One region of the Bradyrhizobium roseum genome, then DNA from elsewhere that is predicted to be linked to it. Evidence: predicted binding sites of a transcription regulator. Region 1 holds the regulator's gene; each other region holds the start of a gene.
The links. Region 1 encodes PhoB, which activates phosphate uptake and scavenging genes when phosphate is short. Its sites were predicted from a motif close to TGTCATNNANCTGTCAT; they were not measured.

Region 1 (7,970 bases):
GAAATATTCATGCGCAGCGTCCTCAAGACCGCCGCCCTCGAGCGCCACCAGGCCCTGGTAACGGCTCATGTCCGCGCCCTGGTCGATGGTCATCGCCAGATGGCCCTTGCCGAGCAACGCACCCGAATCCTGGCCGTCCTTCAGCCGCTTTGCGTCATAGCGCGCATAGGCGCGCAGGCGGTCGGGCGACTGGAAATCCACGATCAGGAACGACACCGGACCGTCGGTCTGGGTCTGCAGGATGAAGCGGCCGTCGAACTTCAACGCCGAGCCGAGCAATGTCGCCAGCACGATCGCCTCGCCGAGCAATTTTCCGACCGGGGTCGGATAATCATGCTTGGTCAGGATGTCGTCGAGCGCAGGGCCAAGCCGGGTCAGCCGGCCGCGCAGGTCGAGCTCGGCAACCTCGAACGGCAGCACCGCATCATCGACGGGAACGGACGACGGCGCGCGAACCGGCGCCTCGATCGTGATTTTTGCGTCTGATTGTGAATCCATGGCGCCTTATCTGGGGTCGAGAAGCGAAAATTGAAGGGGGCCAGAGCTCCCTCCACGGGTCGTTGCCTTGTGCGCAATTGCGCACCTGGCGCAGGGACCCATAGCCACAGGGTGCAATCGTGAAGCACCACGTCTGACACACTTCGGCAATCGTCAGATCACGCGGCACGTGGCCCTTCGCTCACGGGGACGACGTCAAGAGCTACGCCACTTCGTTAAAGCACCAGGCCAAAATACCCTTCTGCGCATGCAGGCGGTTTTCGGCTTCGTCGAACACCACTGACTGCGGGCCGTCGATCACCTCATCGGTGACTTCCTCGCCGCGATGCGCCGGCAGGCAGTGCATGAAGATCGCGTCCTTGTTGGCCAACGACATCAGCTTCTCATTGACCTGATAGGGCTTGAGCACGTTGTGGCGGTGCTCGCCGTCCTTGTCGCCCATCGAGACCCAGGTGTCGGTGACGACGCAGTCGGCACCGCGCACGGCGGCTTCGGGATCGGTGCCGAGCACGATCGGTGCCTGCGTCGCCTTGATCCAGTCCTTCATCGCCTTGTTTGGCGCGAGCTGCGGCGGGGTCGCGACATTGAGCTGAAACTTGAATCGCTCCGCCGCATGCGCCCACGACGCCAGCACATTGTTGTCGTCGCCGGTCCAGGCCACGGTCTTGCCCTCGATCGGCCCGCGATGCTCCTCGAAAGTCATCAGATCGGCCATCACCTGGCACGGATGCGAGCGCCGCGTCAGCCCGTTGATCACGGGCACGGTGGCGTGCGCTGCGAGCTCCAGCAGCGCATCGTGGTTGAGGATGCGGATCATGATCGCATCGACATAGCGCGACAGCACGCGCGCGGTGTCGGCGATGGTCTCGCCGCGGCCGAGCTGCATCTCCGCGCCCGTGAGCATGATGGATTCGCCGCCGAGCTGGCGCATGCCGACATCGAACGACACCCGTGTGCGGGTCGAGGGACGCTCGAAGATCATCGCCAGCGTCTTGCCTTCGAGCGGCCTCGTGGCCTTTTCGTGCGCCTTCAGCTTCGCTTTCATCGCGGCGCTCGCGGCAAGCATGTTGCGCAACTCGACAGGCGGCAGCTCATTGATGTCGAGGAAGTGGCGGACGGGTTTACTCATCATCCCGCCGCCTTCTTTAACTGGTTGCCCGACAGCGCGACACAGGCGCGCTCCAGCATCTGAACGGACTCCTCGAGCTCGGCCTCGGTCACGATCAGTGGCGCCAGGAAGCGCACCACATTGTCGCCGGCGCCGACGGTGAGCAATTTCTGGTCCCGCAGCGCGTTGACGAGATCGCCCGAGGGAACCACGGCCTTGACGCCGATCAAGAGCCCCTCGCCGCGCACTTCCGCGAGTATGGCGGGATAGCGGTCGACCACGGAGGCGAGCTTCTGTTTCAGCAGCAGCGACATCTTCTGCACGTGGTCGAAGAAGCCGGGCTTGAGCATGACGTCGAGCACCGCATTGGCCGAGGCGATCGCCAGCGGGTTGCCGCCGAAGGTCGATCCGTGCGAACCGGGCGTCATGCCGCTGGCCGCTTCCGCAGTCGCCAGCACCGCGCCGATCGGAAAGCCGCCGCCCAGCGCTTTCGCCAGCGACATCACATCGGGGGTGACGCCGATGCGCTTGTAGGCAAAGAGATCGCCGGTGCGGCCCATCCCGGTCTGCACTTCGTCGAACGCCAGCAGCAGGCCGTGTTCGTCGCAGAGCTGCCGCAGCGCCTTGAAGAACGACTGCGGCGCCGAACGCACGCCGCCCTCGCCCTGCACCGGCTCGATCAGGATGCCGGCGGTATGCGGACCGATCGCCTTCTTCACCGCTTCGAGATCGCCGTGCGGCACCTGGTCGAAGCCGTCCATCGGCGGGCCAAAGCCTTCGAGATATTTGGCGGAGCCGGTGGCGGCAAGCGTGCCGAGCGTGCGGCCGTGGAACGCGCCCTCGAAGGTGATGAGGCGATAGCGTTCGGGATGGCCCTTGGAGAACTGATAGCGGCGCACGAGCTTGATCACGCCTTCCATCGCTTCCGCGCCGGAATTGCAGAAGAACACCATGTCGGCGAAGCTCTGCTCGCACAGCCGCGCGGCGAGCTTCTCTCCGTCCGGGCTCTTGAACAGGTTCGACATGTGCCAGAGTTTTGTCGCCTGCTCCTGCAGCGCCGCGATCAGGTGCGGATGACAGTGGCCCAGCGCGTTGACCGCGACGCCCGAGGTGAAGTCGAGATAGCGCTCGCCACCGGTCGATGTCAGCCAGCAGCCTTCGCCGCGTTCGAAGCCGAGGTCGACCCTGGCAAAGACGGGGAGCAAATGCGAGGCGGCGCTATGGGTCATGGCAATCACTTGAGGTTCGAGCCCTGTCTTCAAGACCTGCCGTGGAGCACGTCCGTGCCTTGACATCGGTGCCTTGGCGCGAGGCGGCGACAGCCGGTCTTGCGAAACGAAACGTGCCGCCTCTTTGGGGCGGCACGTGAGAGGCATTCTATGTGGGCGCGGAGCGCTGTCAACACGCCATGGAACACGCCTTTCCTGCATCTCAGGAGGGCTAAATCCGTAGGATTGCGGTGTGGTGGAAAACACGCAGTATCGTGCCTACATGTCGGAACATGTGGACGTTGGGGCGCGGACTCTTGCGCCGGAGTCACGCCATATTGTAGCTTTTGGGCTGTCGGGTACGACATCTCGTGCGGCGGTTTTTATCCCTAAGAGTCCATTTTGTATTGCGTACACGTTCGGGCGCGCTTTCCGCGCCCGGCGAGGGCTAAGGGATTCTGACCGCAGGGTTTTTTGAGACGAATGACGTCGCCCGCGCTGCCCCATATCGGCCGGCGCGGTGCGAAGGAAAGACTACGATGACGGTATTGACCTGGTCCGACGATCGCGTCGAGCAGCTGAAGAAGCTCTGGGAAGCCGGCTTGTCGGCAAGCCAGATTGCCGCGGAACTCGGAAATGTGACCCGAAACGCTGTGATCGGCAAGGTGCACCGGCTGGGCCTCTCCGGCCGCGCCAAGTCACCCTCCTCGGCCGCGCCGCGGCAGCGCAAGGCGCGCCCGGCCCAGCAGATGGTGCGCGTGTCGCGCCCGGTTTCGCGCGGCAACACCGCGCTGGCGCACGCCTTCGAGGTCGAGATCGAACCCGATCCGATCGCCTTCGACAACGTGGTGCCGATGAGCCAGCGGCTGTCGCTGCTCGAACTCAACGAAGCCACCTGCCACTGGCCGGTCGGCGATCCCGCCAGCCCGGAATTCTTCTTCTGCGGCGGCAAGGCGCTTTCGGGACTGCCCTACTGCGCGCATCACTCGCGCGTGGCGTATCAGCCGGCGTCCGATCGGCGGCGTGCGGCACCGAAGCCGACCCGTTAAGTCGCGCGCGATACTCCAAAGCGGCCGTCCCTGCAAACGCAGGGGCCCATCACCACAGGTGTGTGGGGTTTTGGCGAGCGTGAGCTCCGGGCTCAATTCAACAATCGAGATTCGTGGTTATGGCTCCCCGCGTTCGCGGGGACGGCGATAGAATGCAGGGTGAGGCACTGGAGCCGTGCTACGACTCCACCTTCGCGAACCGATCATCCAGCGCATATCCCGCGCCGCGCACGGTGCGGATCGGATCCTGTTCGCGGCCCGGGTTGAGGAGTTTGCGCAGCCGGCCGATGTGGACGTCGACGGTGCGTTCGTCGATGTAAATGTCGCGGCCCCAGACGCTGTCGAGCAATTGCTCGCGGCTGAACACGCGGCCGGGATGCTCCAGGAAAAATTCCAGTAGCCGATACTCGGTCGGGCCGAGATCGATCGAGCGGCCCGAGCGCGCGACGCGGCGCTTCTCGCGATCGAGTTCGATATCGCCATAGGTCAAGACGGTAGCGAGCCGCTCTGGGCTTGCCCGCCGCAGCAGACCCTTCACCCGCGCCAGCAACTCCGGCACCGAAAACGGTTTAACGATGTAGTCGTCGGCGCCGGTCGCAAGGCCACGCACCCGCTCGCTCTCCTCACCGCGCGCCGTGAGCATGATGATCGGCAACTGCTTGGTCTCCGGCCGCGCCCGCAAGCGACGGCACAGTTCGATACCCGACAGGCCCGGCAGCATCCAGTCCAGCACGACGAGATCGGGAATGCGCTCCTTCAGCCGCGTATCGGCATCGTCGCCGCGGCCGACGGTTTCGACCTCATAGCCTTCGGCGTCGAGGTTGTAGCGCAACAGCGTGGTCAGCGCTTCTTCGTCCTCGACCACCATAATGCGCGCGCTCATCTTTTATTCCTCAAGTACTAGGCAACGTGGTGGCAAACGTCGTCATGTCGCCCTTCGGGCGCTTGTCGAGCATCTGCTGGCCTTCGATCATGTAGAACACGGTTTCGGCGATGTTGGTCGCGTGATCGCCGATCCGCTCGATATTCTTGGCACAGAACATCAGGTGAATGCAGAACGAGATGTTGCGCGGGTCTTCCATCATATAGGTCAGGAGTTCCCGGAACAACGAGGTACAGATGGCGTCGACTTCCTCGTCGCCCTTCCATACCGCCAGCGCCGCCGGGAGGTCGTGCGCCGCATAGGCGTCCAGCACCGATTTGACCTGCGATTGCACCAGGTCGGTCATGTGCTCCAGGCCGCGAATGAGCTTCAGCGGCTGAAAATCATTCTCCAGCGCGGCGACGCGCTTTCCCATGTTCTTGGCGAGATCGCCGATCCGCTCCAGGTCGGTGGCGACACGCATGGCGCCGACGATCTCGCGCAGATCGACCGCCATCGGCTGGCGCCGTGCGATGGTCAGCACCGCGCGCTCCTCGATCAGGTGCTGCAGACGGTCGACCTCGACATCGGCCGCGACGACGCGGTTGCCGAGCGCGACGTCGCGGCGGACCAGCGCGTCGACGGATTCGGTGATCATGCGCTCGACCTGGCCGCCCATCTCGGCGACGAGACGGGTCAATTCCTGGAGGTCGCTGTCGAACGCCTTGGCGGTGTGTTCAGAAGCCATTTTCTATCTCCTCAACCGAACCGGCCGGTGATGTAATCTTGCGTGCGTCGATCGCTCGGGGAGGTGAATATCTTGTTGGTGTCGTCGAACTCGATCAACTCGCCGAGATACATGAAGGCGGTCTTGTCGGAGACGCGCGCCGCCTGCTGCATGTTATGGGTGACGATCGCGATCGTGTAGTCCTCCGCCAGTTCGGTGATCAGTTCCTCGATCTTGGCGGTCGAAATCGGATCCAGCGCCGAGCAGGGTTCGTCGAACAGGATCACCTCCGGCCGCACCGCGACCGTACGCGCGATGCAGAGCCGCTGTTGCTGGCCGCCGGACAGCGAAAGGCCGCTGGCATTGAGTTTGTCCTTGACCTCGTTCCACAGCGCGCCGCCGCGCAGCGCCTTCTCGACCCGGCCGTCCATCTCGGACTTGGAGATCTTCTCATAGAGGCGGATGCCGAAGGCGATGTTTTCGTAGATCGTCATCGGGAACGGCGTCGGCTTCTGGAACACCATGCCGACACGGGCGCGCAGCAGATTGAGGTCGAGCTTGGGGTCGAGAATGTTGGTCTGGTCCAGCATCAACTGGCCGGTCGCTTTCTGGCCGGGATAGAGATCGTACATCCGGTTGAAGATCCGCAGCAGCGTGGACTTGCCGCAGCCGGACGGGCCGATGAAGGCCGTGACACGGTTGGTGCCGAGCGTCAGATTGATATCCTTCAGCGCGTGATGTTCGCCATAGTAAAAATTCAAGCCGCGGGCGGTCACCTTTGGCGGCGCCTCGGGCAGCGCCACCTGCGGAACGGATCCGCTCGCATTACTCACGGATACGGAGAGTTCGGTCATTTGGATGTCCTCTCGGCGCCGAGAACGCGCGCGCCAATATTCAGGGCCAATACGGTGAGCGTGATCAGCAGCGCCCCGCTCCAGGCGAGTTGCTTCCAGTAGGCATAGGGGCTCTGCACGAAGTTGTTGATGGTGACCGGCAGGTTCGCCATCGTTTTGGTCATGTCGAGACTGAAGAACTGGTTCGACAGCGCGGTGAACAGCAGCGGCGCGGTCTCGCCGGCAACGCGCGCTGTCGCCAGCAGCACGCCGGTGATCAGGCCCGCGCGCGCGGCGCGATAGGCGATCCGCCGGATCACCAGCGAGCGCGGCAGGCCGAGCGCGGAGGCTGCCTCACGCAGTGGATTGGGCACCAGTCCCAGCATGTCCTCGGTGGTGCGGACCACCACGGGGATCACGATCACGGCCAGTGCCAGACAGCCGGCGAACGCCGAGAAGCCGCCCATCGGCACCACAATCGCGCCGTAGATGAACAGGCCGATAATGATCGACGGCGCGCTCAACAGAATGTCGTTGATGAAACGGATCACCGACGTCAGCTTGTCGTGCTTGCCGTATTCGGCGAGATAGGTTCCCGCGAACAGGCCGAGCGGCGCGCCGATGCCGACCCCGATCACGGTCATCATGATCGAGCCGACGATGGCGTTGCGCAGGCCACCGTCGGTCGAACCCGGCGGCGGCGTATCCTGGGTGAAGACGGCGAGGTTGAGCCCGGCGAGACCGTTGTAGAACAGCGTGAACAGGATCAGCGCCAGCCAGGTGACACCGAACAAGGCGGCGCCCAGGCAGAGAAACTTAACAATGATGTTGTTGCGGCGGCGGGATGCGTAGATCGGGTTCATAATCTTAGCTCCCCGCCTTCTTTTCCAGCCGCATCAGCATCAGGCGCGCGGCCGCCAGGACGAAGAAGGTCAAGACGAACAGCAGCAGGCCTAGCAGGATCAGGCCGGATTGATGCAAGCCATCGCTCTCGGCGAACTCGGAAGCGATCGCGGCGGAAATCGTGGTGCCCGGCGCGAAGATCGAGGACTGGATCTTGAACGAATTGCCGATGATGAAGGTCACCGCCATGGTCTCGCCGAGCGCACGGCCGAGCGCCAGCATGATGCCGCCGATCACGCCGACCCGGGTGTAGGGAATGACGACGTTGCGGACGACTTCCCAGGTGGTGCAGCCGACGCCATAGGCCGCTTCCTTCAATACCGGGGGCACCGTCTTGAAGACGTCGACCGAGATCGCGGTAATGAAGGGCAGCACCATGATGGCGAGGATCAAGGCCGCGTTGAACAGGCTGAGATAGGACGGCGGACCCGCGAAGATGGTTCCGAGCACCGGGACGCCGTCGAACACGGAAATCATGAACGGCTGGAAATTGTTGGCCAGGAACGGGCCCAGCACGAAGAAGCCCCACATGCCGTAGATGATCGAGGGTATCCCGGCGAGCAGTTCGACGGCAAGCCCGATCGGACGACGCAGCCAGATCGGACAGATCTCGGTGAGAAACACCGCAATGCCGAGGCCGACCGGAATGGCGATCATCATCGCGATCACGGAGGTGATCAACGTGCCGTAGATCGGACCGAGCGCGCCGAGAACCGGCGGATCGGCCGACGGCGCCCAGCGCTGCGTCCACAGGAAGGCCGCGCCGTACTCGCGCATCGCCG
Region 2 (7,970 bases), 3.0 Mb from region 1:
GAACGGATCAGGCGGTTGGCCTCCGTCAGGTATACAAGACGGCCCGCGGCAACCACCGCAACGACCCGTGGCCGCAGCGGCAGCGTGTCGTCGACCAGAATGATGTCGGCGCGCTGGCCTGCCGCGAGCGTGCCGCGATCGGTGAGGCCGGCGGCGCGCGCCGGGGCCGACGAGATCAGTTGCCACGCTTCCGCCAGCGGCCGCACGCCGTCGGCGGCCAGCCGGAACGCCGCCAATAGCGGCGCCGGATAGTAGTAGTCCGATGCCAGCACCGAACACAGGCCCTTGGCGATCATGTCGGCGGCGCTGGTCCAGCCGGTATGGCTGCCGCCGCGCACGACGTTGGGCGCGCCGAACACGATGAAGTCGGAAGCTGCCGCAGCGTCGCGGGCGGTTTCCTCGTTGACCGGAAACTCCGCGATCGTCACGCCCAGCGCGCGATAGGACTGCCGCATCGCCGGGCTCGAATCGTCATGTGACAGCATCCGCACATCAGCTGCGCGCGCCGCCTGTGCCAGTCGTGCAATCGAAGCCGGCACCTCGTGGCTGCGCGTGATCACGCTTTGCACCAGGTGGTCGAACGCCTCATGGGTGAGACCCGTGCGTTCGACCATCCGGCTGCGCTTCACCGGTTTGGCAAGGCTGGCGACGGTGGAATCCATATGGTCGTTGAAGGCGAACAGGTCGACGCGGCCTTGCGCCAGCCAATCGATGATCTCGCTTTCCGCATCGAGATTGTAGGTCTCGTGGCGCAGATGGAAGCGGGTGTCGGCCGCGAGCTGCGGCCGCAACTGCTCGATCGCTTCCAGCAATTTCCGCGCATTGTCGGCGCTGCGCAGGCCGGGCTCCCACGACCAGGTCGTGCCGTGATAGACGGTGGTGATGCCGTTGCTGATCGCCTGGCGGTCGCTGTCCACGAGCGCGACGTCGATCGGGAAATCGACGCCGGGCCGCGGCATCATCTGCCGCTCGAAGGCATCGCCATGCAGATCGACGATGCCCGGCAGCACCAGCAGGCCGCTGGCATCGATCCCGGGCGCGCCATGGCCGTTATCCGTACCCGCAGCAACGATCTCGCGGCCGGCAATCCGCAAGCTGGTTTCGTGGATCTCATGGCCGAGCAGGGCCCGGCCGCCTTCAATGAACAGTTCGGTCACGACGCGGCGCTCCGGTTGGACTGACGTACGGATACCCCGGCCGATTCGTACTTGTCGAGAAAGCCCTCGACGTCGAGTTTTCGGAAATCGGGCAGGGCGCGGCGCAGCGTCTCGTGGTCCCAGTCCCACCAAGCAAGGTTCGTCAGTCGATCGGCGGTGGATTCGGGAAACCGCCGCTTGATCGGCCGCGCCGGGTTGCCGCCGACGATCGTGTAGGCGGAGACGTCCTTGGTGACGATGGCGCCGGCCGCGACCACCGCGCCGGTACCGATTGAACGGCCGGGCAGGATCACCGCGCCGTGGCCGATCCAGACGTCATGGCCGATATGGACGTGGTGCTCGCGCCGCCAGGCGAAGAATTCGGTATCGTCGCTCTCGCCCGGAAAATAGCTGCTGGCGCGGTAGGTGAAATGCGCCTGCGACGCACGGTGCATCGGGTGATTGCCCGGGTTGATCCGCGTCATTGCCGCGATCGAGCAGAACTTTCCGATTGAAGTGTAGGTGATCTGCGAGTCGTTCACGACGTAGGAATAATCGTCCATCGTGACTTCGAGCAAAATGGTCCGGGCGCCGACCTCGGTATAGGCGCCAAACTTGCAGTCGCGCGTCGAGGCGGTCGGGTCGATCGTCGGTTCGTTGGAAAGCATTTTGCCGGCCATGGCAGGTCCATCCATCAAGGGAAAGTCACGCTGGTCTTCGATGCGCTCAGTGACAGTATCATGACGGGCGCATGACGCGAGCGGCGGCTGTGGACGAACGCCGCACCGCAGCAGTCTGTCACACAACTGTTAGATCGAGCGGCTAGCGATGCATGACGACGACAACGCTGGAGCAGTGCATGCTGGTGGTGGAAGGGTTGACGTGCCGGTTCGGCACCAAGGCCGCGGTAGACAACGCGTCATTCTCGATTCAGCCCGGCAGCTTCGTCGGCGTGATCGGACGATCCGGCGCCGGCAAGTCGACTCTGCTGCGGATGATCAACCGCCTCGCCGAGCCCTCCGAAGGCCGCATCCTGTTCGAGGGCGTCGACGTTACCGCGCTGCGCGGCAAGGAACTGCGGCAGTGGCGTGCGCGTTCGGCCATGATATTTCAGCAGTTCAACCTGGTTGGTCGGCTCGACGTCCTGACCAATGTGCTGATGGGGCGGCTTTCAACGGTGCCGACATGGCGGTCGCTGGCGCAGCTCTGGCCCGAAGAAGACAAGGCGATTGCGATGTCGGCGCTAGAACAGTTCGACATGGCCTCGATTGCGGCCCAGCGCGCCGACCAGCTGTCGGGCGGCCAGCAACAGCGTGTCGCAATTGCGCGTGCGCTGGTCCAGCAGCCTGCAATGATACTCGCCGACGAACCGATCGCCTCGCTCGATCCCCGCAACACCCGGATCGTGATGGATGCGCTGCTGCGGATCAACAAGCATTTCGGCATCACGGTGGTCTGTAATCTGCACTCGCTCGATCTGGCGCGCAGCTATTGCGACCGCCTGATCGGCATGGCTTCGGGACGGATTGTATTCGACGGCGCGCCGGTGGCGCTGACCGATCGCATCTCGCGCGAACTCTACGATCTCGAGGCAGATGAAGTGATGGGCGCCGCGCCTGAGCATGTGCCGGAAAGCGTGGCAATTCCTGCTCTCGGCACCGTCGCCGTCGCCTGAGTGCCGATGTTTAAACCAAGAGTTCGCGGGACCGGATTACCGCCAGCTTCATTTTCGCGACAACGGGAGACGTCATGATGGATCGTCGTATGATTTTCGCCGCTGCGGCGGCATTGGCATTCTCAACCTCGGCCGCCACGGCTCAGGATTGGAAGGCAAAATATCCGGAGCTGGTGTTTGCCAAGGTTCCCGATGAGAATGCCTCGGGCACGACCAACCGCTGGACTCCTCTGACGGAGTATCTGTCCCGCGAACTCGGGACCAAAGTCACGCTGCGGATCGCCAACGATTATGCCGCGGTCATCGAAGGCCAGCGGGCAGGCAACATCCACGTCGCGATGTATGGTCCGGCGTCGTATGCACGCGCCTACATCATCGGTGCGAAGGTTGAGCCGTTCGCGATCGAAGTGAATGGCGATGGAACCAAAGGCTACTACTCGGTCCTCTATGTCAAAAGCGATTCGAGCTACAAGGACATCCAGGACCTGAAGGGCAAGAATCTCTGCCTTGTCGATCCCAATTCGACGTCAGGCAACAACGTCCCGCGCTTTGCGATGGACAAGATGGGCATCGACCCGGAAAAATTCTTTTCCAAAGTGGTTTATTCGGGAAGCCACGAAAACGCGGTGATCGGACTCGCGCAGGGTACCTGCGACGCGGCGTTCAACTGGTGGAACGACGAGAAAGAGTCTAACCTGCTCCGGATGGACCGGAAGGGCATGGCGAAGGCTGTCGACTTCAAGATCATCATGAAGTCCGAGCAGATCGTGAATTCGCCGATGGCATATCTCGGCAGTCTACCCGCCGACCTCAAGGCGGCGATCAAGAAAGCCGTGCTTGAAATCGCGGTGAAGGACAAGGCCGCGTTCGACAAGATCTACGAGGGCAAGCAGTTGCCCTTCGTCGAAGTCGATCACAAGGCGTATGAGGCCGTGATCGACCTCACCAAGTTTGTCGACAGCCTTCGCAAGCAGAAATCCTGAGGAAAGCGAAGGGTCCGGATGGAACGGGCGGATCGCGAGATCCGCCTATCCTTCTTCCCGAACATCCCATGCGAACAGCGGTCCCCGAATTCCCGGAAGCCAGGCTGCGCGAACTGGCTGATCGCTATGCGGCTGCGGTTGCGGCCAAGCGCAGGCGCATATGGCTGGGTTGCGCGCTGCTGGTCGCCGCGGCCATCGCTGCGGGGTGGATGGGCGATGTCAACTTCGGCAGTTTCGTCGAGAACTTCTGGAGATTTCCGGCCTATTTTGTCAGCATAGCTCCTAAGTTTTCGTTCGCGACCGCGTGGGTTGATCTTTCGGATTGGCTTTGGGGACTACCGCGCTGGACCCGGCTTCTCGGTGATACGTTACTGATCGCGTATATGGGAACGCTGACGGGAGCGTTGTGCGGTTTCGCTCTCTGCTTCCTCGCGTCGGCCAACCTCGTGAAATCCCGTACGACCGTGTTCGTCACGCGGCGCGTTCTCGAATTCTGCCGGACCGTGCCGGAGATCGTCTTTGCCCTGATTTTTGTACTGGCGTTTGGTCTGGGGCCGCTGCCGGGCGTTCTCGCCATCGCGATCCATACCGCCGGAGCGCTGGGCAAGCAGTTTGCCGAAGTTGTCGAGAACATTGACAGCAAGCCGATCGAAGGGGTCGCGGCAAGCGGTGGAAACTGGCTTCAGATCGTCCGGTTTGGGGCTTTGCCCCAGGTGATCTCGAACTTCGTCAGCTATGCCCTGCTCAGGTTCGAGATCAACGTCCGCGGCGCGGCCGTGATGGGTTTTGTCGGCGCCGGCGGAATCGGCCAGGATCTGATCGAGGCCGTCCGCAAGTTCTATTACAGCGATGTTAGTGCCATCCTTCTGCTGATCGTTGTCACCGTCATGTTGATCGACTTCGTCACTGAGCGGGTGCGGCACCGCCTCCTCGGGCTGGAGGACTCCGCCAGATGAATTCCTTCGACTTCGACAATCGGGCCGGCATCGCTCAACGCTATCCGGAAGTATTCCGTCCGGACTGGTGGCATCGGGCAGGAATCGCGATCGGCATTGGCAGCGCCATAGCGCTTTTTCTGTATGGGATCGTCCAGCTCGACATTCCCTTTCACCGGCTTTCCGATGGATTGAACAGGCTGGGTGAATTCGTTCGGCTGATGGTGCCGCCTAATCCCGGGTCCTGGGCGGAAGTACTCAAATATCTGCATGCGCTCGGCGAGACGGTTTCGATTGCGTTTCTCGGCACGTTGGGCGGGGCGCTGCTCGCGTTGCCGGTATCCCTGCTGGCGGCGCGCAATGTGGTCGCAAACCGGATCGTCCACGTCTTGACGCGCCGCAGCCTCGATACCATTCGCGGTGTCGATACCCTGATATGGGCCCTCATCTGGGTCGGTGTCGTCGGGTTGGGGCCGTTTGCAGGGATGCTCGCCGTGATCTGCAGCGATTTCGGCACGTTCGGCAAGCTGTTCTCGGAAGCGATCGAGGTTGCCGACAAGAACCCCGCCGAGGGGGTTCGATCGTCGGGCGGCAACCATCTCCACAGTGTCCGGTTCGGATTGCTGCCGCAGGTCTTTCCGGTCCTGCTGAGCCAGGTGCTCTATTATTTCGAATCGAATACGCGATCGGCGACGATCATCGGCATCGTCGGGGCCGGTGGGATCGGGCTTCAGCTCGCCGAGCAGATCCGGGTGCTGGAATGGCAAAAAGTGTCGTTTCTGATCCTGCTGATCCTGATCACGGTATCTGCGATCGACTGGATGTCAGGTAAGCTGCGCTTCGCGATCATCGGCAAGCGGGCGATCGCATAAGGTCTTGCCGGCCTAATCATTCTCGACCAGAAACTCCACGCGTTCAGCGGCAAAGCGCGCGCGCTTGGTCACCAGCGGTTTGCCGTCGATGTCGACGTCGGTGGCATCGACCACCAGGATCGGCCGTCCGAGGGCGAGATCCAGCCTTGCGGCGTCGGTCGCATCGACGATGCCGGCGGTGATCCGGGTCGACGCACGGCGAAAATCCCTGACGCCGTAGTGCGCCACCAGCTTGGTCATCGACCGCACATGGGCGAAGACTTTTCCGGCATCGGGAAAACGTTCGGCCGACAGCCAGGAGGTGCTGACACAGATCGGCGTGCGGTCGGCGAGCCGTACCGATTCGATCCGGATCAGCGGTGTCCCCGTCTTCAGTCCGAGCTCCCGCGCCAGCTCGCGCGGGGCGTCTTCCTGCGTCGCATCGATGAACTGGCCGCGCGGCTCATGGCCGCCGGCGCCGACGATTTCGGAAAACCGCGTGCGTGAGCGCAGCGGATAGGCGATGCGCCGGGTCTCGACATAGGTGCCGCTGCCGCGTTCGGCGCGCACCAGGCCGCGTTCGGCCAGCGCGGCGAGCGCGCGGCGAACGGTATGGCGGTTGACCCGATAGGTCTCGGCGATCTCCACCTCGCCCGGCAGCTTTTCCCCGGCAGCAAAGCGGCCCTCGGCGATGCCGCGCTCGATGCCGTCGGCGACCTGTCGCCACAAGGCGACGCCGGAAGCGATGTCCTGAATGCTCATGCGGCGGGTTCGGCCATTGGAGAAAAATTACCTCGGCGTCACGAAATCGTCATGGCGTTTCGGTATCGAGTTGTCTAGTATCATAGACAACTTGATTCAGGCAAGGTCGATGTGATGGCAGGCGAGGAAACTCACGGGCAGGCCCGGCGCAGGGCGACGATGGCGGTGTTGGCCTACGCCGAGGCCGCGGACATCGCCGGCCGGCTCGAAGCGATGGCGTTGCCGGCGCATCAGGACCTGCGCGAGCCCGAAAATGGTCTGGTGATGGTGCGTGGCCGCGTCGGCGGTGACGGCGCGCCGTTCAATCTCGGCGAGGCCACGGTGTCGCGTGCCGCGGTGCGGCTTTCGACCGGCGAAGTCGGCTTCGGCTACACGCTTGGCCGCGACCGTCACAAGGCGAAACTGATCGCGCTGTGCGACGCCATGGTTCAGTCCGGTGAGTTTGCAGCCGCGGTGGAGGCCGAGGTGATCGCGCCGCTGCGTGCCGCAATGGTCGAACAACGAAACCGCAAGTCAGCGGAGGCGGCGGCGACGCGGGTCGATTTCTACACACTCGTGCGGGGTGAGGGCTGACATGACGACAATTGCCGAATTGCCCGCTGGATTTTCCGACAAGGTGTTGTCGGCGCAATCGACGTTCCGCTCCGTGATGGATGCGATGGCGCGACCGGGCAGCATCCAGCGCATTGCTTCGATGGCAGGAACGCCGCCGGCGATGATGCGGGGCGCGGCTGCCATCGCTCTGACGCTGTTCGATCACGATACGCCGATCTGGCTGGATTCGCGGATGGCCGCGACGCCGGACGTTGGAAAATGGCTCAAATTCCACACCAGTGCACCTGTCGTCACGGATCCGTCGATCTCCAGTTTTGCGTTGGTCGGAGATCCCAAAAACCTTCCGGCGCTCGATCGCTTCGCGTTCGGCAGCAATGAATATCCGGATCGTTCGACCACGCTGATCCTGCAAGTCGAAAGCCTGACGGACGGTCCCGTGGTCGAGTTGCGGGGCCCCGGCATCGACGGTACGGCGACATTGCGTGCTTCGATCCAGCCGCGTGACCTGTTCGAGCGGCTGGCCATCAACGCTGCGCTGTTTCCGCGCGGCATCGACGTCGTGCTGGTTCATGACGATTGCATCGTCGCCATCCCGCGCACGGCGCGGCTCGTGAGGAGAGGCTGAGCATGTATGTAGCCGTCAAGGGGGGCGAGCGCGCCATCGAAAACGCCCATCGCCTGCTGGCGCACGAGCGGCGCGGCGATCGTGATGTGCCCGAACTTTCGCTGGCCCAGATCTCCGAGCAGCTTTCGCTCGGCGTCGATCGTGTCATGACCGAAGGCTCGCTGTACGATCGCGAATTGGCGGCGCTCGCCATCAAGCAGGCGCGCGGCGACCTGATCGAGGCGATCTTCCTGGTGCGCGCCTTCCGCGCCACGCTGCCGCGCTTTGGCGCCACCGAGCCGGTCGACACCGGTGCGATGCAGGTTCGCCGCCGGGTTTCAGCGACCTTCAAGGATATTCCGGGCGGTCAGATTTTGGGCCCGACCTTCGACTATACCCATCGGCTGCTCGACCCGCAGCTCGCCGAAGGTTTTGCGCCCGAGATTCCTGCGACCGGTGAAGCGTCCAC
Region 3 (7,970 bases), 840 kb from region 1:
GATGGCGGCTGCGGCCAAGGACGAAACCGTGCGGCTCGGCTTCGGCGCCGACGAAAAAATCAAGATCGAACGCAGCGTGCTGAAGCGCAACGAGGGCTCGGCCGGCCTGATAGTGACGACGTCGAAGACCGACGAGCGTTCGTTCAAGACCACCGTGCGCAACGGTCATGATTTCCCGATCCGGATCGCGATCGAGGACCAGTTGCCGGTCAGCGAGAACGAGGACATTGTCGTCGAGATGCTGCCGTCGACCACGGCGCCGTCAGCGACCAACCTCCGCGACAGGCGCGGCGTGCTGGAATGGGCGTATGAAGCCAAGGCCGGCGAGGCAAAGGACATCAACTTCGCCTGGCGGATCCGCTGGCCCAAGGACAAGAGCGTGGTGATGACGCCGTCGGGCTGAGCACAGCGAGGATAGATGGACTTCCGATTCTCGCCGGTGCGGGAGAGGGTCGGAAGTCCCTCATTGCCAGCCGCCACCCCGGTACGTGACCAGGTGATCGTGAACGGCGCCGACACCGGCGGCAGATTCTGCCACCACCCTGATCGCCTGTCGTTCAGCGTCGGAGTCCGCCATGCCCCAGATGTCGACGATGCCGTTGGCGACGGTGATGTTCAGCAGTCCCGTGTGGCCCCAGGATTCGTTCTTCAGGCTGGACAGGATTCGGTCGCGGATCGCCTTGTCGGTCGGCGCGATGTCGAGCAATTGCCGCGCGCTGGCCACCGCCTGAAGAAGATTGGCCCTGCTCACCACGCCGACGAGCTGGCCGTTCTCCAGAACCGGCAATCGCTTGACGGCATTGTTCTCCATCACCGCCGCGACTTCGTGGAGCGGCGTCTGGGGCGACGTGGTGACGACTTCCCGCGTCATGACGTCCGAAACCTTGCGGCTGTGCGACTTGACGTATTCGGCCGCCAGCGTATCGCTGTCGGTCAACGCGCGAAGCCACCAGGATCGATGCCGCTCCGTGCCGGCTTCGGCCCGGTGCAGCAGATCGCCCTCGCTGACGATGCCGACCAACTTGCCATTGTGGTCCAGCACGGGAACCGCACTGATCTGCTTTTCAAGAAACAGCTTCGCAACCTCCTGCACGGAGGCGGACGGACCCACGGTGATCACCGGGGCAACCATGACGTCGCGGACAAGCATCGCACTTCTCCTATCAATGGAGTGAGGATCAGAGGCCGAGAGGCCGTTCCTGTCGTTGATTCAAGTCAAGCTGGCCCGGCTGCTGTGGGACGGCTTCATCTCTGATACCATCGCCGAAGCACGAGGGCCGCCCAACAGCCCCGCGAACAGGGAGAAGCCGACCGATGCCGTATCAACATATTCTCGTCGATGATCCCCGGCCGCGGGTCCGGCGCATCACGCTGAACCGGCCGGAGAAGCGCAATGCACTGAATAATCGCCTGCGCGCGGAAGTGTTCGAGGTGCTGGAAGCGGCTGATCGCAATCCCGACGTGTCGATCACAGTCATTCGCGGCGCCGGTCCGTGCTTCTCGGCGGGTTACGATCTGTCGGCCGATAACCGCATTGACCAGCCGTATCACTCGGCCGCCGGCCCGGGTCAGTGGTCACGTCACGTCGTCGAGGGCTGGTTCTCGATCTGGGATCTGGCAAAGCCGGTGGTGGCACAGGTGCACGGCTATTGTCTCGCCGGCGGCACCGAACTCGCGACCGCCTGCGATATCGTCTACGTCGCCGACGACGCCCAGATCGGCTATCCGCCGGTGCGGCTGATGAGCCCGCCCGACATGCAGTATCACCCCTGGTTGGTCGGCATGCGCCGCGCGATGGAACTGATGCTGACGGGCGACGCGATGTCCGGCCGCGAGGCTGCCGAATGGGGATTTGCGACACGGTCGTTCCCGCTCGCAGAACTTGACGAACGTACGCTGGACTTTGCCGAACGCGCCGCAAAAGTGCCGGTGGAGCTGCAGCAGCTCAACAAGCGCTCGGTGCACCGCGCCATGGAGATCATGGGCGCGCGCGCCGCGATGCGCGCCGGCACCGAGATCCAGGCGCTGGCGTTCACGACGGAGGCGAGCAGGAACTACATGTCGACGTTCCGGCGTGACGGATCGAGCGTGAAATCGCAACTCGACCAGCGCGACACGACGTTCGGAGATTATCGGACGAAGGATCGCACGACTATTGCAAATAAGCATGCGGGGCCAACAAGTTGACACGACAACCAGGGATCCCGGCTTGCAACTTTTTCCTCTGCAATCAGGGAACTTTGCCGATTTGTGAAGATTGTCGCTTGGGAAATGGCGGCGGGACCTATGGAGGAAAAATCATGAACGGTCTTATCTATCTTGTCGGCCTGGTTGTCGTGGTTCTGGCGGTGCTGTCCTTCTTCGGCCTTCGCTGAGGCGATGCATATGTCGATGGAAAATATCACCCCGGGGACGCAAAGCGATGTCGCGCCACGCTTCCTGCAATGGTCGCCTATCGTCCTCGGCGCTCTGGCGGCGACTGCGCTGTCGTCGGTATTGCTGACGTTCGCCGTGACCATCGGGCTTGGCGTCACATCGACGGCGCCGACGTGGCGCGATGCATCCGCGGCGCTTGCTATCCTGTCAGGCCTCTATCTGATCATCCAGGCTGTCATCAGTTTCGGGCTCGGCGGTTACATTGCCGGGCACACCCGTACTCCGACGGCTACCCCAGCTGTCGGCACGGCAGTAGTGGATGAGACCGAGCACGTCGACGGTGCCCATGGACTCGGTACTTGGGCGCTTGCCGTGGTGATGGGAGCCATCCTTGCGACTTGGATCGGCGCCGCCACCGTCAGTCGTACAACGCCGGCGCGAGGCACGGCGCAGGCGAGTGCGGCCGAGCCCATTTTGAGTTATGAGCTGGACCGCCTTTATCGCGCCGGTCGCCGTGCCCCCAATGTCGATCTGAGCGCCGAACGCGCGGAGGCTGGTCGCATCCTTCTTACCACCTCGAGCCATAGCGGCATGAGCGCGGAGGATCGAACCTATCTCGTTCAGCAGGTCGTAGCTCTGACCGGACTTGCCGCAACTGACGCGGAACGCAGGGTCGACGGCGTCGTCGCGAGCGCCACGACGGCCATCGCGAGGTCACGCCGCAGCACCGTCATCCTAGCATTCTCGGTTGCGACGGCCATTCTGCTCGGTGCCGCATCGGCATGGGCAGCGGCATGCGCCGGAGGGCGACACCGCGATGGTGAGGCTCTGCCGGCATGGATGGTGCACTCGAAGGCGCTCGACCGGCGACGGGCGGCTGTGCTGCCGTAGCCCTCTGATCACCCTCTCCGCGCAACGAAGCGGAGAGGGCCGCGCACTTACCTCACTTCGCCTTCAAAAACTCCGCCACTTCCAGCAGCACGAACTCGTTGTCATCCGCCTTGTTGGGATCGCGGCTCGACGAGAACGGCAGGTTGTTGTCGTTGCCGACGATGATGTGCGTTTCGTCGACACGGTCGACGTTCTCGATGGTGAAGAACGGGAAGGTCAAGACGCCGTCATTCAGCGGCTTGCGGGCCTTCTTGTCGGGATCCTTGATCTTCATCAGGTCGATATAGGCGATCTTGCGCACCGGCTTGCCGACATTGGCGTCGGACAGTTCGATCTTGTAGACGCGCTTGAACTTCGCGAGGTCGGGAAAGCAATTCTCGCCGCGCTGGCCGGCCGGACACGCCTTGTCGGTCGTGCCTTCGCCATTGTCGCGCTCGATGATCAGGCCGCTCGAAGCGTCGATCATGTTGAAGTCGCCGATGGCGTGGCCGTTCTGCTCGAAGACATAGTGCCAGTAGCGGCCGGTGAATTTTTCGGCCGCAACGTCGAATTCCAGAATCCGAGCGGCTTCCTTGCCGTCGACCTTTTCAACATCCTTCTTTTCGACGTCCCACAGCGGGCCTTCGAGCAGACCGTAGAGGAACTTGCCGTCCTTCGAGGCGGCAAACCCTTCATAGCCCTTGGAGCGGCGCAGGTTGACCGTGGTGTAGCTCGCGCCCGGCGCGCCCGGCGACTGCACCGACCAATGGTCGGGCGAGCGCACCGGCTTGCCGTCCGCCATGCTGTCGAACACGGCCAGGATCTTGCCAGTCTTGTCGGCCTTCAGCACATAGGGTCCGAACTCGTCGCCGATCCAGAAGGTGTCGCCGATGATCTGAAAGCCCTCGGTGTCGAAGTCTGCGCCGGTGAGATAACGTTTTGCCGTGTCCTCATGCAGGATGCGGAACGGCACTTTCTTGTCGGGATCGTGCAGGAAGATAGTTTCCTGCCGTTCGATCTTGCCGCCCGTCCAGTCGATCTTGTGGCGGTTCAGGTACAGCATCGAGTCGGCCGAGTTGTAGCGCGAGCCCATGCCGTTGTCGGTCAGCACCCAGAACGAACCGTCCGGCATCACCTTGATGCCGGAATGGCCCTGCAGCGGCTGGCCCTTGAATGGCAGCGAGACGCCGGTGGGGCGCTCGTAGGATTTACCCATCACGCTACCGAGGGCGTCGATGCGCTTGCCGGTCGTGTATTTGCCGGCGGTCTTCAGATCCGCCGGCGCATCAGCAGGTGCCTCGACAAAGGTCTCGGCCGACAGCACGGCGTGACCCTTCAACGTGGCGGGAAATTCGCCTTCGCCTTGTGCGAAGGCCGCGCTGGCCAAAAATAGCGAAGCGACGGAGCAGAGCAACGACACGCGCATGGCGGATCTCCTCATGATGACGATGCGGAGTGTCTTGCGGAGCGGCTGTTACAATTGGCTGACAGTTCCGTGAAAGCAGCGTGACGCCGTTGGATAAGTCTGCGGCGTTATGTCATTGGCTGGCCCGCTGGCCGCATGGTCTGCGGCAGCAGAAACGGCGCGCCCTGATCGGTGTATTCAACCTTTACATCCACCTCAAAAATCCGGCGGATGGTTTCGGCGGTGATTGCATCAGTGCGGCCGCCGTCGACGGCGAGCCTGCCGCGATGCAGCAGCACGATCCGGTCGGCGAAGCGCATCGCCAGGTTAAGGTCGTGCAGTACGGCGATCACCGCGGTGCCGTTCTGTGCGCGCCGTTTCGCTGTTTCCACCAGATCGATCTGGTGGCGCATGTCGAGGCTGGAGGTCGGCTCGTCGAGCAGCAGGAGCCCCGGGCCATGCTGCTTTTCGCCGCAGGCAAGCTGCACCAGCACGCGGGCGAAATGCGCGCGCTGCTGCTCGCCGCCGGAGAGCGTCGGCAATTGCCGGTGGCTGAAATGCGCCAGCCCGACCTCGCCCAGCGCCGCATCGACCAGTTTCTGTGCGGCGGCGCGGCCGGTATCGCCTGCGCCCATATGGACGATTTCCTCGACCGTGAACGGAAAGGTGACGTTGACGTGCTGCGACAGCATGGCGCGGTGATGGGCGAGTTGCCGCGGCGGATAGGCGTGGATGTCACGCTGCTTCAGTTTGATCTGCCCGCGGGTCGGGCGGAGATCGCCGGACAGCATCCGCAGCAGCGTCGACTTGCCGGCGCCGTTGGGGCCGACGATGGCGACCATCGCGCCGGCGCTGACACGCAGATCGACGCCGTCGACCAGCGTGGCACCGCCGATCGCCAACGAGACCGTTTGCGCTTCGAGAACGTCGGTCATAGCGAAACCAGCCCGCGCTGGCGCAGTAGCATGCCGAGGAAGAACGGCGCGCCGATCGCCGCTGTCAGGATGCCGATCGGCATTTCGGCGGGCGCCACGATGGTGCGGGCCAACGTATCGGCTCCCACCAGCAGCACGGCGCCCAGCAGCATCGAGGCCGGCAGCAGCAGCCGGTGCGCCGGCCCGATCACCAGCCGGAGCAGATGAGGCACCACGATGCCGATGAATCCGACCACGCCGCAGACCGAAACCGCGACGCCCGTCATCGCCGACACCAGCACGATCGAAATCCGCTTCAGCCGCTCGACATCGACGCCGCTGTGAAACGCTTCGGCCTCACCCAATACGAGCACATCGAGCCCGCGCGCGATCGAAACGCAGGCGATCAAGGCAAGCGCCAGCACCGGCGCCAGCGTCGCGAGCTTGGGCCAGGTCGCCCCGCTCAGCGAGCCCAGCATCCAGAACGTGATGTCGCGCAACTGGCGGTCGTCGGCGATGAACACCAGAAGCCCGATGCCGGCATTGGCGATGGCGGCAATCGCAATGCCGGCGAGCAGGAAGATCGCGATCGACGTCCGCCCCGAGCGGCTCGCGATCGAATAGAGGACGATCGTGGTGACCAGCGAGCCCGCAAACGCCGCGATCGGCAGCAATTGATGCTGCATGAAGCGGAAGCTTTGGCCGATCTGGCTGTCGGTGAACACGATCGCGGCGGCCGCCGCCAGCGCGCCGCCGGAGGAAACGCCGACCAGCGCGGGGTCGGCGAGCGGGTTGCGAAACAGCCCCTGCATGATGGCGCCCGATGCGGCGAGCAGGGCGCCCACCATCGCGGCCGCGGCGATCCGCGGAATCCGGATCGACCACAGCACGAGCTGGTCGCGTGCCAGCGTCGGTCCGGCGTCGCCCCACAGCCCGAGCGCGGCCGGCAGCCGGGCCAGCGGAATGCCGGCGGCGCCCATCGTCAGTGCGATCAGCGCCGCTCCGGCAAGTGCGATCAGCAGGCAAAGCAGGGTGAGCGAAGCGGGCGGACGCAGGGCGTATCCGCTGCGCGGCTTCGCGCGCTCGGTGCTGTCGGAGAGGGTGGTCACAGCCGGCAGTTGGCGGTAACGGCGGCGGGCTTGAATTTCTCCGCCTGCGGCGCCAGCCCCGGATAGAGCTTGATCGAGAGGTCGCGGGCGGCAGCCGCCGTGCGCGGGCCGAAGCCGAGCAGATAGAGGCCTTCCATGGCGATGAAAGTCTTGTTGGCCGCGACCGGCGTCAGCGCGAAAGCCGGATGGACGTACAATGTCTCCGCGTCCACCGAGTCCTTGCCGCGCTGGATCGACAGCACCACTTCGGGCTTTGCCGCGATGATCGCTTCGTCATTGATGATCTTGTAGCCGTCATAGCCGTCGATCGCGTTGACGGCGCCGGCGAGCGCGATGATCTCGTTCGCCGCGGTGTTCTTTCCGGCGGCCATCGCCCGGCCGTTCAATAGCGACATCACGAACATCACGCGTACCGGCCTCGTCACCTTGGCGCGCAGCTCGCGGAGTTGCGCCAGATCGTCGGTCACCACCGCCGTCAGGCACTCGGCCCGCTTGTCCGCACCCATGGCGTGGCCGACCAGCTTGATCTTGTCGAGCAGGCCCTGTTCGGAAAAGGTTTCGGGCACCAGCACCAGCGGCACCTTGGCCGCTTCCAGCACGTCCATGGTTTCCTTTGGCCCGGAGCCCTGTACCGCAAGCACCAGCGAGGGATTGAGCCCAAGCACGCCTTCGGCCGAAAGCTGGCGCATATAGCCGACATTCGGCTTGTCGCGCAGTGCGGCCGGCGGATAAAGGCTCGTCGTGTCGACGCCGGCTAGGCGGTCCTCGAAACCCAGGGCATAAAGGATTTCGGTGATCGCGCCGCCGATCGATACGATCCTCGCCGGGTCAGATATCGTGACATCGCGGTTGCGCGCATCATGTACGGTAATGCCCGCAGCGATGGCCGCACCGCCGAGCACGAAGCCGCAGGTGGCCACAGATAATAAGAGCGTGCGGCAGAGTGTCATTACCGGTTCACTTGGTCAGAATCAGTTTGTTTTGCGACGTCAGGCGCAAGCGATAGCTTTCCGCGCCATGCGCGATGATGATTTCGCGCTCGGTCGCGAACAGTTCGCGGCTATCGATCCGGCTGCCGTTCATGGTAAGAACGCGCTTCGCAGACGGCGGGTTCTCGGCATGCTTTCCGGCGCCTCCGACATTATCTTCTGAAGGTGACGCCATAATTGCGGTTGTGTCCCTGTGTTCCCGATCAGCTGCTTTGTATAATTTGATCGACGCGCAATCCAACAGCTGCACTTTACAATCGATATAAAGTGCATCCCGGCCTGATTGACCGGTTCCTCAACGCGGCGT
Region 4 (7,970 bases), 2.2 Mb from region 1:
CGATCGGCCCGCCCGCTCGACGCGGTCCAGGAGCGACATGTCGGGTGCTGCGGCAAAAGTCGAGCCGGGCACGTAGTGATAACTCGCATCACTTGCCCAATACCCTCAACGTGTCGTTCGTCGGCAGGATTGGCGCCGACATATTGAGCCAGTTGCGCAATGTGGCGACATCGACGGGCTCAGCGCCATTCGGGCCAGATCGAGCTGTCGTCCGTACACGCGGCAATGAAGGCGCCGAGAGGGTTGGAATGGGAGCCTTCCGCTTCAGCCTAGGAAGGTAAACCACAGATGACGAGATCGACGAAGTCGTTGCACGTCTGTCCATGTTCGCGGCGGTCTGATTGCTTCCGTAATATGGACCCGCTGTCCGCTAACTCGCGCTGCCGATACCTCGGCAGCTCGAGACCGCGATCCATCCCGTCCGGCACACCAACGCAACTGTTGCCACGACGAAAGTCATTGGTTTTCCGGGTAGCATGCGCTCGACTACATTGAGGACGTTGAAGCCGGCCGCACGGACCAACTCGACGACCTCGGCCTGGGGCCGGATGCGATAGACTTCGGTCGGAAATGTCTGCTGGAAGCGGGGATCTTCGGCGGGTCGGAAGCCGAGGACGAAACGACCGGCGGGCCGCAGGACGCGGCACGTCTCGCGCAAATGATCGAGCGGCGCGGTCCAGAGACGTAGATCGTATGGACGGCATAAGCTTCGTTGAAGCTCGCGTCGGCGAACGGCAGCTTGTCACTCGATTGGAAGTGGAACTCGAGGCGGCCTTCAGCCACCAAGGCGCGGTGACGGCGGATTGCATGGCGGTGCGTCAGCCACGAGAAGTCGATCCCCGCGAGAACGCCCCCTCGGGCGACACACGCCGCCGCTGTTTTGGAGATCGGCTGCGGTCACGGCGACACGCTGGTGAAGGGCAGTCCCAGACGGCCGCCCGGCTTCAGCACGCGCGCGACCTCGCGCAGCGAGGTCTGGCACGGTCGCAGTCTCGGAGACTTGTCGGTATCCCGCTGATGGTTTCAAAGAACGACCGACGTTCTCCTGGTTGATCAACACCGTGCGCTCTCAATTCAATGCCGGCCCAAGGTCCTCGCTGCTCCGGTACCACCGGGCAGCGACTCGGCTAAATGGCCAAGTCGCGTCCCCAGAGCCGCGACGCCTCGAACATCGCCATCGCCGGAGCCGTAGGCGGCAAAGCCTCGGGAACGATCAGTTTGATCTCCTTGGCGAGTTCGACGCCTTCAATACGAAGCGCGACAAGCTGCGCAGTTGCGACTTCGTCGGCAACAGAGGCTTCCATGACGATCGACGAACCGTAGCCGGCGCGGACCGCCCGCTTGACAGCCTCGGTATTGCCGAAACCGTCGACGATCGCGAGAGATTTCGCCAGCGGTCCGAGTTGCCGGCGCAGAAGATAACCAGTGCCGGTACCGGATTCACCGCCGAGAAGTGGCTCGCCTTGCAGCGCAGTCACAGACACGGACCCAAGTCGGGCCCAGCGGTGACCGGGTCCGACAATGACAACGAGCGGCTCCCGCCTCCAGGTGCGCGTGGTGAAGCCCGGCCTTCCATCCCACCATTCCATGGCGGCTAGGTCAGCCTCGCCTCGTTCGAGCCGGGCGACGACATCCGAGTTCGAGCCAATCCATTGTTCGACCGGAATGCGAGCACTTTGCCGAAAGGCTGCGATGTGAGGCTGCAGCAAATAGGTGCCGACGTTGCTAGATGCGGCCACGCGTAGTGCGGGAAGATGAATCAGGCTGCGCACTCGTCCGGCCGTCTCTACCAGCGAGCGCGCTAGCGGAAGGAAACGCGCGCCTTGATCCGTCGGCAAGGCGCCGCCACGCCGGCGTACCACCAGAGGTGCAGCCAGAACCTCCTCCAGCTGGCGGATGTGCTCCACGATGGTGGAAGGCGCCAGATCAAGTTGGCGCGCGGCCGCCCGAACGCCCCGCGTTGCGATCACGGTCACGAACGAACGGGCATGGGTCAGATTCAGCATTTCATTTGGTCAATGCAGGAATACTTGTTTGGCGCGTGGGTCTGTTGACGGCCCCGGCAGGCACCTTGCCGGCCAGGGCCTCGGTGATGCTGGTAGCCGCGGACAACTCGATCTCGCGCCGCACCGACATCACCGCCGATCCGATATGGGGCGTCAACACGGTTCGAGCACCGGGCCTGGTCAATCTTGCGTCGATTGCTCCGGGCCGGCCCGGCCGCGCCCAGTCCTCGCATTCGAAAACATCGGCGGCATATCCGCCGAGATGGCCGCTATCGAGCGCGTCGGCCACGGCGGCTTCATCGACCAGAGAGCCCCGCGCGGGGTTGACGAGCAGCGCGCCGTGGCGCATCCGGCCGATCGCTTCTGCGTCGATCAAGCCGGTCGTGGCTTCGGTCAGCGGCAGGCCCAGCACGACGATGTCGGCCAGCTTCAGCACGTTCTCGAACGAAGCCGCCTCGATACCGGGAGCTTCGAACGGATTTGCATCGAACGCGACGATGCGGCAGCCGAACCCGGAGAGCAGGCGCGCGATGGCGCGACCGACCAGGCCGAAGCCGACGATCCCTACCGTCGAATTGCGGATACCGGTTCCGTAAAGCTGAGGTCGCCAGCCCGCAAAGCCCGATGCCCGAATGCCGGCATCGCCGGCAGGAACGTGCCGCCCGAGCGCAATCATCAACCCGATTGCCAGCTCGGCCGTCGGCTCGGTGAGCAGGTCCGGCACGATCGTCACCTGGATGCCGCGCTCGCTTGCGGCCTCGACATCGATGTTGTCGTAGCCCTTCAGGGCGGCGCCGATCACTTTCAGGTTTGGGCATTGATCGAGAAAGTCGCGATCGACGCAATCGGTCATGAACGCCATGAGCCCGGCCGCTTCGCGGCAGCGCTCGATTACCTGATCGTGGCTCCATGGCTCTGACTGCTCGTTTGCGACGACACGCGCGACGCCCTCGAAGGCGGCGCGCGTCTGCGGGAAAACCCGATTGGTCAGGACGACGAGAGGCAATTCTGTCATCGCGGCACGGTCACTTGAGCGATTTTCGCAAGTAAGCGCCGACGCTATCGACGATCACGACGCAGGCGAGGATCGAAAGCAAGATGGCCGAAACCTGATCATAGTTCAGCAGCCGAAGCGCCGAGATCAATTCAAAACCGATACCGCCCGCGCCGACGATGCCGAGCACGGCGGACGCCCGGAAATGATATTCCCAGCGATAGATCGTGACGTCGGTAAGCTGCGGCAGCACCTGCGGCAGAACCGCATGCTGGATGACCTGCATCGGGGTGGCGCCGGCCGCACGCGCCGCTTCCAGCGGCTTTGGATCGACGTGCTCGATCGCCTCCGCGTAAAATTTTCCGACCATGCCGACCGAATGCAGCGCCAGTGCAAGCACGCCGGGCAGTGCGCCGAAGCCCACCGCGGCGACAAAGAGAACGCCAAGGATGATCTCCGGCACCGAGCGCAGAAAGGCGAGCAGTGTCCGTACCGCCAGATAAACGGCCGGATGCGGGCTGGTGTTGGGAGCAGCCAACAGCGCGAGCGGAAGGGAGAACACCACGGCGAGCGCGGTCCCCGCGATCGACATCGCGAGCGTATCCAGCAGCGGGCGCAGCCAGGACTGCCACCGGCTGAAATCGGGCGGCACCATTTCGGAGGCCAGCGTGGCGATCGCAGGCCCGCTCTCTAGAAAGCGCTGCGCATCGAAGAAGCCGGTGGCCGCCAGCGCCACGACGCAGGCGGCAACGATCAGGCCGACGAGGCCGGTCCCGCGCAGGGCGGCCCGGCGCTGATCGGCGAGAATGGTGTCAAATGGGGGTGAAGCGGATCTCATTTTCAGAGCTTGGCGACGTCGAGCTGGAGCACATTGGCCATGTCGCGCAGCACGTCGTAGTCCTTATCCGTTGCCGCCGCGATGGCTTCGACGCGGAAAAGCTTGAGGATGACCGGATCCTTCAGGTCCAGAAATGCCCGTTTGATAGCGTCCTTGAGCTCGGGTTTCAAAAAGCCTTGCACCGTCATTGGATAATTCGGAATCGGTTCGGACAATGCGAGCTGCCTGAGTTTGGCCGGATCGATCTTCCTGGTTTCGACGAGGACCCGATAGATGGATTCGGACAACGCCCCCGCGGGCACCTGCCCGGCAGCGACGGCACGCGCCACCGCATCGTGCTGACCGAGATGGACGACCTTGTAATCGGAATCGCCGATCAGCCCCTGTTTGGCGAGAAGGGCGCGGGGTGCCAGATGGCTCGACGTCGAAGCCCGATCGCCGAAGGCGAACGGCTTGCCCTTGATATCTGGCAATTCCTTTACCGGACCATCGGCGTTGGCGATCAGGATCGACTGGTAGTTGGGCTTGCCCTTCTCGACGCCGACACCGAACGGTTCGATCTCCGGCGCTTTCGACTTGGCGAGCACGTAGGAGAACGGGCCGAAATAGCCGACCTCGATGCGTCCGAACCGCATCGCCTCGATCATCGACGAATAGTCCGTGGTGACAATGATCTCGACGGGCTTTTTGAGCACCTCCTCGAGGTATTTCTTGAGCGGCTGGGCGTTCTGAATGATCGTCGACGCGTTCTCGTCCGGAAGCAGCGCGATCCGCAGCTTGTCGGGGTTGGTCTTGTCGGCGGCAAATGCGGGGCCGGCGAACGCGCAGAAGCCGGTCGCGGCCGATGCGGCGAGGAAATTGCGGCGGTTGATCATCTCATTTCTCCGTTCTTATTGGGTCAGGCTGCGGCGGCGAGGCCCTCGCGTTCCGTCGCATAGATGCGATCGAGCGTGGCGGGTCCAAGTTGATCCGGCGGGCCTTCGAAAACGATGCGTCCCTGAGCGAGGCCAATGACGTGATCGGCGAACCGGCACGCCAGATCGACCTGATGCAGGCTGACGACGGCGGTGATGCCGTCCTCGCGGCAGATCCGGTGAAGATCCTCCAGCACCCGGACCGAGGTGGCGGGATCGAGGCTCGCCACCGGTTCATCGGCGAGCACGATCTCGGGCTTCTGCGCCATGGCGCGCGCGATACCGACGCGTTGCTGTTGCCCCCCGGAAAGCTGGTCGGCGCGGTGCAGGGCCCTGTCGGCAAGACCGACCCGGTCGAGCGCCTCCAGCGCCAGCAGACGATCGGCGCGCGGCAGCGGAAAAATCGAGCGCAAGACACTGTGTGCCGCGAGCCGTCCCGTCAAAACGTTTTCGAGCGCCGACAGCCGCCCGATCAGATGATGCTGCTGGAACACCATGCCGGTCCGTCGCCGGTGCGCCCGCAACTGGGCCCGGCTGGCGAAGATCGATCCTCGACCCTCGACGCAAACTTCCCCCGAAGTCGGCCGCACGAGCCCGTTGAGGCTGCGCAGCAACGTCGATTTTCCCGCACCCGAAGTGCCAAGCAGGACCGTGAACTTCCCTCGCTCGAACACCGCGCTGGTCGGCCGCAGCGCCACGACGCCGTTCCGGTATGTAACTGCAACGTTCTGGAGTGTTAACATGTAGCATCTCGCAGCGGTGTTCGCTGTTGCCGAACAAACTCGGTCCTTGTTCGGTTCGACTATCAAGCGTCCATGACGTGGGGATGACTAATCGGCCCAGGGCAATCCGGCGTGCGGGCGGAACTGGTAAACAAGTTCAACTCAGAATCGAATTCCGCGAGGAGTGCTGTTTCGATTCCGGCCGGGGACAGATCGCCACGCCGCAAGCACCAGAGTTCCAGCAGCTGGTTTGCATCAAATCCGACCGGACTCGAACCGCGGACGCGGCGGGTATTGAAAGGGTGCGCCTCGTTTGACATCGCTTCTCCGTCGCCTGGAGCGTTCGGTGGGCTTGGTCGAGGAAGCTATCGCGCGAATGCCAACGGCCCCTGAGGTCGCATCGATTGACGGCGTTCCCCTCCTAAAAAGGGGAGACGTCTAGAAAGCGATTCTCGAAGGTCCAAGCTACGGCCCGGCTTTCTTGGGCACCTGCGAACCTGCTCCCGTTATAACCGCGACACCAGCCTTCGCTCGCTCCCCGTTCAATTATTATGGCGCTGCGCGCATCCAGACCGGATGTTGCGTCTTGGCAGGGATGACAGCAGCCGCCGGCTGCTACGTTCGCGGGTCTGGACACGACTTCAGCTCCGCCATGGCAGCTGAACGAGGTAGCGACACGATACATACAGTAGCAACTAATCTTGGATGTGCAGACAACGACTTAGGCGCGCTCAGGCGCCCGTGCTTTTATCTTGCCTTCCTAATCGGGCGGACAAAGTCAACTCCCTCCTGCAGATTTTCTCGACTCCTCGCAGAACAAGCATCGCTGCTTCCCTCCATCTACACGCACAAGTCTCGCCACAGCCGCGCTTGCGACGGGCATTCACCAGGCGGGGTCCATGCGTTCCTTCGCGTTCAGCACCAGGGCCGTCGCATGCTCTTCATCAGGTTGGTAAACAGGGCTGTCCAAGCACTTTAGCGCTCTCATCCCCGAGGGGCGGCAGCAGGCAAGAGATAGCGGACATTCCCCGTTTCGCGGCCCCGCCAGGGGACGCTCACCGCGCGCGCGGATCTCTAATTCCCTTCCCTCCTCAGCATGCTGGGGAGTCGCCCCAGCGGCCTTCCGATGCTCGTCTTTCCAGTCGTTACTGCGCCGGCTTCAGGCGCAGCCGTTGCGTGACCTTGGCACCAAATCCGACGTGGAAGTCGGTCTCGCTCACCCACATCCGGTGGAGAATGCTCGCGAGCTTTCGCGCTACTGCCGTAATCGCACACAGCATGCTCGACCGCTTGGCAATCCGCAGACCCCACGCCCGCAACGCCGACCATTTCCTGACCCGCAGCAGCAGACTCGCAGCTGCCTCACAGAGCGCCTCCCGCACGGAGATATCGCCCTGTTTACTGATATGACCCTCAAAATCGATCGATGTACCGGACTGGTGGCGCCGCGGCGTCAGGCCAAAATGGGCGCCCACCGTACGCGAGCGGGTAAAACGATGAGGGTCATCGACGCCAACCTTGAATGACAACGCCACCACCGGACCGACGCCCGGAACCGTCATCAGACGCCGGCAAACAGGATCATGCTGGACCACCTGCAGCAGCACGCGATGCAGCCGATCATAACCTTCGAGGATGGCGCGGCGCACGTCGAGCATGACCTGGATGGACATCACAAAAATCGGATCGCTGTGCTCGATCAGCTCGCGGATGCGGTCCTCAAAGGACCCTCGGGCGACGGCCCCGACGAGCAAACCATAGGCCCGCAAAGCGCCCCGAACATGGTTCTCGAGGTCAACCAGCTTGCGCTTCAACAGCTTCCGGTTGGTCAACAATGTGCGCATTCTCTGCATGTCGATATTCTTGACATGCACGGCGCGGTACCAGCCCAACCGCATCATCTGCGCGATGCCGCGAGCATCGTTTCGGTCGGTCTTATTGCGCATCGTCGATAGCGAAACGCGCATGTGGCGTGCCTCCACGACAACGATCGGCACCCCAGTGGGCTGCAACTCACGGTACAGCCAGATGCCCAGCGATGACGCCTCGACCCCTACTCTATCGAGGCGATCCGCGTAGCCCTCAACAGCGGAGCGGATCGCCGCTGGCTCCGTGCTGACCTTGACTTCGCGGACCGTGAGACCTTCGCCATCGACGATGCAAACGCTGGTTTCTTCAAGGCCGACGTCCAATCCAACGTACAGTTTCATCGGAGCTCTCCCTTTTGGCAACGACCTTCCAAGTCGTTGCACCAGGCTCCGGATTCGGCCACCACCTTCCTATCCCCGTGCACCGGTATCTCGAAGCCCGATTTGAAGAGCCCTCCTCGCCTGCTCAGTCGCTGGTTCCGAGAGCCCACCTTCCAAGCCAGCAGACTCTCGGTACTCGCGGCGATTTGCGACAAAATGCAACACGGGTCACTTTGGTGGATCATCCAATAGCGCCTGCCCGAACACATCGGCTGGTGGCCGATTCATTGCGAAGAGCCGCCGCGAC

Region 2: a site for PhoB is predicted at 6,379-6,395, ahead of phnF (phosphonate metabolism transcriptional regulator PhnF). Genes of this name have one in related genera too.
Region 3: a site for PhoB is predicted at 4,720-4,736, ahead of QUH67_RS29490 (esterase-like activity of phytase family protein). Genes of this name have one in related genera too.
Region 4: a site for PhoB is predicted at 5,568-5,584, ahead of phnC (phosphonate ABC transporter ATP-binding protein). Genes of this name have one in related genera too.

What each region holds. Positions count from the first base shown of each region.
Region 1 covers NZ_CP129212.1:7,073,662-7,081,631, forward strand. Annotated here, with positions in the region: gene QUH67_RS33550 (Hsp33 family molecular chaperone) at 1-498, opposite strand, end outside; gene argF (ornithine carbamoyltransferase) at 701-1,627, opposite strand; gene QUH67_RS33560 (aspartate aminotransferase family protein) at 1,627-2,835, opposite strand; gene QUH67_RS33565 (GcrA family cell cycle regulator) at 3,354-3,863, shown strand; gene phoB (phosphate regulon transcriptional regulator PhoB) at 4,042-4,746, opposite strand; gene phoU (phosphate signaling complex protein PhoU) at 4,757-5,473, opposite strand; gene pstB (phosphate ABC transporter ATP-binding protein PstB) at 5,485-6,306, opposite strand; gene pstA (phosphate ABC transporter permease PstA) at 6,303-7,148, opposite strand; gene pstC (phosphate ABC transporter permease subunit PstC) at 7,153-7,970, opposite strand, start outside.
Region 2 covers NZ_CP129212.1:2,754,343-2,762,312, forward strand. Annotated here, with positions in the region: gene QUH67_RS12935 (alpha-D-ribose 1-methylphosphonate 5-triphosphate diphosphatase) at 1-1,157, opposite strand, end outside; gene QUH67_RS12940 (transferase hexapeptide repeat family protein) at 1,154-1,816, opposite strand; gene phnC (phosphonate ABC transporter ATP-binding protein) at 1,996-2,811, shown strand; gene phnD (phosphonate ABC transporter substrate-binding protein) at 2,886-3,794, shown strand; gene phnE (phosphonate ABC transporter, permease protein PhnE) at 3,863-4,750, shown strand; gene phnE (phosphonate ABC transporter, permease protein PhnE) at 4,747-5,601, shown strand; gene phnF (phosphonate metabolism transcriptional regulator PhnF) at 5,614-6,342, opposite strand; gene phnG (phosphonate C-P lyase system protein PhnG) at 6,502-6,915, shown strand; gene phnH (phosphonate C-P lyase system protein PhnH) at 6,917-7,522, shown strand; gene QUH67_RS12980 (carbon-phosphorus lyase complex subunit PhnI) at 7,525-7,970, shown strand, end outside.
Region 3 covers NZ_CP129212.1:6,231,896-6,239,865, reverse strand. Annotated here, with positions in the region: gene QUH67_RS29510 (mucoidy inhibitor MuiA family protein) at 1-403, shown strand, start outside; gene QUH67_RS29505 (CBS domain-containing protein) at 464-1,150, opposite strand; gene QUH67_RS29500 (enoyl-CoA hydratase-related protein) at 1,315-2,187, shown strand; gene QUH67_RS29495 (hypothetical protein) at 2,386-3,267, shown strand; gene QUH67_RS29490 (esterase-like activity of phytase family protein) at 3,320-4,672, opposite strand; gene QUH67_RS29485 (heme ABC transporter ATP-binding protein) at 4,780-5,586, opposite strand; gene QUH67_RS29480 (FecCD family ABC transporter permease) at 5,583-6,620, opposite strand; gene QUH67_RS29475 (heme/hemin ABC transporter substrate-binding protein) at 6,671-7,624, opposite strand; gene QUH67_RS29470 (hemin uptake protein HemP) at 7,632-7,838, opposite strand.
Region 4 covers NZ_CP129212.1:4,835,346-4,843,315, forward strand. Annotated here, with positions in the region: gene QUH67_RS22985 (LysR family transcriptional regulator) at 1,128-2,006, opposite strand; gene QUH67_RS22990 (NAD(P)-dependent oxidoreductase) at 2,008-3,021, opposite strand; gene phnE (phosphonate ABC transporter, permease protein PhnE) at 3,032-3,838, opposite strand; gene phnD (phosphate/phosphite/phosphonate ABC transporter substrate-binding protein) at 3,841-4,713, opposite strand; gene phnC (phosphonate ABC transporter ATP-binding protein) at 4,737-5,495, opposite strand; gene QUH67_RS23010 (IS110 family RNA-guided transposase) at 6,620-7,684, opposite strand.